DNA from 2 places in the Enterobacter cloacae subsp. cloacae ATCC 13047 genome. Region 1 is predicted to be linked to the other one. Evidence: predicted binding sites of a transcription regulator. Region 1 holds the regulator's gene; the other holds the start of a gene.
What was found. Region 1 encodes CRP, which controls carbon source genes, mostly activating them, when cyclic AMP is high. Its sites were predicted from a motif close to ATGTGANNNNNNTCACAT; they were not measured.
Positions count from the first base shown of each region.

Region 1 (2,201 bases):
CAGAACCAGTTAAACAGGCCATACCATAGCGTACCGAGGGCGTAGATCAGCAGCGGCTCCCACACTGGCATGTTACCTGCGAGACTCAGGGTAAAGATGGCCGCGATGAGTGAGGCGGGCAGTAACCGCGCGTGCAGCGAACTGATTTCGGCGGTCACCCCCAGCGTCATCGCCAGCACGCTCAGGATTAGCGGCAGCGGAATATCGCGGGCCAGCAAAAGCTGCACGGCCAGGCTACACCCGGCAAACAGCGAACCGCCGATAATCAGACGTTTGAAAAAACGCTTATGCGGGGTGTCGAGACCGGCAATGTTGCAGCAGGCGGGAACCAGTGAAAACAGCAGCCCCTGCTGAAGATGCCCAAGGATCAGGCCCACGGCCACAGGAAGGCACAACACCAGCGTTTGTCGCAGTGCGTAGTTAACTTCCGGGTGATAAATCAGCCTGCGCCACATGGGGAGTAGAGACAAAAACGGCGTGACACCTTGCGATGGCACGCCGTTTTATCGGGATTAACGGGTTCCGTAAACCACGATGGTTTTACCGTGGGCGGAGATCAGGTTCTGATCTTCCAGCATTTTCAGGATACGGCCCACTGTTTCACGGGAGCAACCGACGATCTGACCAATTTCCTGGCGGGTAATTTTAATTTGCATGCCGTCAGGGTGGGTCATAGCGTCTGGCTGTTTCGCCAGGTTCAGCAGGGTCTGCGCGATACGGCCGGTCACGTCCAGGAAGGCGAGGTTACCCACTTTCTCTGATGTCACCTGCAGACGGCGAGCCATCTGCGAAGAAAGACGCATCAGGATGTCAGGGTTAACCTGAATCAACTGACGGAATTTCTTGTAGGAAATTTCAGCCACTTCACATGCTGTCTTTGCACGAACCCAGGCGCTACGTTCCTGGCCTTCTTCAAACAGGCCCAGTTCACCGATAAAATCGCCCTGGTTCAGATAAGAAAGGATCATCTCTTTCCCTTCTTCATCTTTGATCAGCACTGCCACCGAGCCTTTGACGATGTAATACAACGTTTCCGCTTTTTCACCCTGGTGAATCAGCGTGCTCTTCGATGGGTACTTATGAATGTGGCAATGAGACAAGAACCATTCGAGAGTCGGGTCTGTTTGCGGTTTGCCAAGCACCATGCGCTGTTATCCTCTGTTATAAGCTGTCACCAGAGTCATAAGATGCATCCGGACTCTGGGGTTGCAATCGAATTCTTACCCATACCTGGGAAGTCGGCTGTCGTAACGTTTCGCAGCCAGTAAAGTTTGATGTCCTCTGCATACATGTGTAACGTCAATGTATTACTGTAGCATCCAGAGTGTTTTAGCATAGCTTTCGCCGCGTGTCTCCTGGTGTCTCGCTTCAGCATGACGCAGGTCGCCTTCCATTGCGAGAAATGTAACGCACGCGTAATCTGTCACCAAAAATGCAACGTTGGAGCTAATGAATATGCAAGCGCGCGTGAAATGGGTAGAAGGTTTAACGTTCCTGGGCGAGTCCTCGTCGGGACACCAGATTTTGATGGACGGTAACTCCGGCGATAAAGCACCCAGCCCAATGGAAATGGTGCTGATGGCGGCAGGTGGATGCAGCGCGATTGACGTGGTGTCGATTCTGCAAAAGGGCCGTCATGATGTGACCGACTGTGAAGTCAAGCTCACGTCAGAACGTCGCGAAGAGGCGCCACGCCTGTTCACGCACATTAACCTGCATTTTGTTGTCACCGGGAACGCGCTGAAAGATGCTGCCGTCTCACGCGCGGTGGATCTGTCTGCGGAGAAATACTGCTCTGTGGCGTTAATGCTGGAGAAAGCGGTAAAAATTACCCATTCGTATGAAGTGATCGAGGCGTGATTGATGGGGCATCGTGCGTGTTGATGCCCTCACCCTAACCCTCTCCCACCGGGCTGAGGGATCCCCAGTAATATGGTCATGCCACCATGACCATATTACTGGTACTCTTTTCCCAGCTTTTTCATCTCGTTAACTATATTCAGCCGTCTCACTTTTCCTGGCTCATGCCGGATGACTTCTTCTGCCAGACTCAGGTATGACAGAACCCGTCTGTGCCTGATGCTGCTTGCCTGATAGTGCCAGTGTAAACACTGCCTTTCTGCCCTGTAACCTGCCAGCCACATCACCAGGCTTGCCATTGCCGCGACCATATTCAGCACTTCCAGTCGCCCTTTTCCCTG
Region 1 is NC_014121.1:4,840,873-4,843,073, reverse strand. It holds gene ECL_RS23635 (YccS/YhfK family putative transporter) at 1-455, opposite strand, end outside; gene crp (cAMP-activated global transcriptional regulator CRP) at 513-1,145, opposite strand; gene ECL_RS23625 (OsmC family protein) at 1,456-1,860, shown strand; gene ECL_RS23620 (IS4 family transposase) at 1,956-2,201, opposite strand, start outside.

Region 2 (2,201 bases), 2.3 Mb from region 1:
TCGATGATGCCGAAGTTGTCGTTGATAACTTTTGCCAGCGGTGCCAGGCAGTTGGTGGTGCAGGATGCGTTAGAAACGATATCCTGGCCAGCGTAAGTTTCGAAGTTAGCACCACGAACGAACATTGGGGTGTTGTCTTTGGAAGGACCAGTCAGAACAACTTTTTTCGCACCCGCGGTGATGTGTTTACGCGCAGTTTCGTCGGTCAGGAAGATACCGGTTGCTTCAGCAACAACGTCAACACCGATTTCGTTCCATTTCAGGTTAGCTGGGTCTTTCTCAGCAGTAACGCGGATGGTTTTGCCATTAACAACCAGGTGGCCGTCTTTCACTTCAACGGTGCCGTCGAAACGACCGTGAGTTGAGTCGTACTTCAGCATGTACGCCATGTATTCAGCGTCCAGGAGATCGTTGATACCAACGATTTCGATGTCAGAACGTTTCTGAGCAGCACGGAAAACAATACGGCCGATACGGCCAAAACCGTTGATACCTACTTTGATAGTCATATATTCCACCAGCTATTTGTTAGTGAATAAAAGGTTGCCTGTAAAATTACAAAAACCTTACGCAGCGTCAAGCGGAATCGTGTCAATCATTGCGACAAATCAATCCTGTGACTAACGTTTGTGCGACTGACTCGCCTCACTTTCCCTTTGAGCTAGCAACCACATGGGGGCTGCGCCCGGAATTTTAAAGGCCTCGCAGGATAAATATGTGAGCATGATCACAATTGCCTGACCGCCTTTTCGCGACACATAAGTTTAGATCAAAAGTGCACGCAAGGGTGTTAATGTTTTGTTAGAATCCGGGTTAAAAGGTGTCTGTTTCTACAGCGAGATGTAAGCATATGTCGAACCAACGTAACCCTGACGATTTGAAAAAAAACCTCACAGAAATGCAGTTTTACGTGACGCAGAATCACGGCACGGAGCCGCCATTTACCGGGCGTTTACTGCATAACAAACGCGATGGCGTATACCATTGCCTGGTCTGTGACGCCCCCCTGTTCAATTCACAAACGAAATACGATTCTGGCTGCGGCTGGCCGAGCTTTTACGAGCCGGTGAGCGATGACGCGATCCGCTACTTAACTGACTCGTCGCACGGGATGGTGCGTACCGAAATTCGCTGCGGCAACTGCGATGCGCACCTGGGGCATGTCTTCCCGGATGGCCCTCAGCCAACGGGCGAGCGTTTCTGCGTTAACTCAGCTTCTCTGAGCTTTAGCGACGATGAAAACGGCGACCAGATTAAAGGTTGAAAAAACGATTCAGCAAATTATTCCTTTGAAAGGGAGAGATCGTGAATATTGATGACATGATTAACGGTATGACGCCGGAAGTTTATCAGCGTCTGGTCACCGCCGTTGAGCTGGGGAAATGGCCTGATGGCGTTGCCTTAACCCCGGAGCAAAAAGAGAACAGTCTGCAGCTGGTCATGCTGTGGCAGGCGCGCAACAACACCGATGCGCAACACATGACAATCGATACCAACGGCCAGATGGTGATGAAGAGCAAGCGTGAACTGAAGGAAGAGTTTGGTATCACGCCAAAGCCGATTGCGACGATGAAAATACAATAACGGTGTAGGTTGATGTCCTCACTCAACCCTCTCCTTGTGGGAGAGGGTTTGATTGCCTCACTACTTGTGCGAGATCCCGAGCGACTCCGCCAGCTGCTTCGCTAACTGGTTATTATCATCCGCCCCATACTCCCAGAACATTGCGCCTGCCAGACCTTTCTCTTTGATATAGTCCGCTTTGATGGCGACGGAACGTGGATTCTCATACGAGAGGGCAAACAGATCCTTTCCGTCGGCGCCCTTCACGGAAAGCCACGGCACTTTCGCCTGGTCGTCCCAGTGTTCGGTAAAGCGCTTTTGCGGGTCGTTTAGCAGTTTCTTCACGATATCGTTGTACTTCACGTAGGTATCTTTGGTCAGGTCATAACCGAGTGATCTGAACAACCCGATCTCCTGTGGGCCGAAGTAAGGCTGTGTCACCGGATTGTTTTGCGCATCGGGCTTGCTCCAGTCAATGCCCGGTTCCACAGCGCGTTTTGGCACGCGCCCATAGAAACCAATCCCAAGGTTCATCTGCTGTGGCTTCAGCCCCGCGGCCAGATAATTGTTCACCACAAAATCAACGCTGTATTTATCTGCTGCCGCCACGGTCGGCCAGGCGCTGGAGTCATACAGGT
Region 2 is NC_014121.1:2,517,083-2,519,283, reverse strand. It holds gene gapA (glyceraldehyde-3-phosphate dehydrogenase) at 1-509, opposite strand, end outside; gene msrB (peptide-methionine (R)-S-oxide reductase MsrB) at 851-1,264, shown strand; gene ECL_RS12105 (YeaC family protein) at 1,306-1,584, shown strand; gene chiD (chitinase ChiD) at 1,645-2,201, opposite strand, start outside.
Region 2: the regulator CRP is predicted to act here: its motif matches at 716-733, upstream of msrB (peptide-methionine (R)-S-oxide reductase MsrB).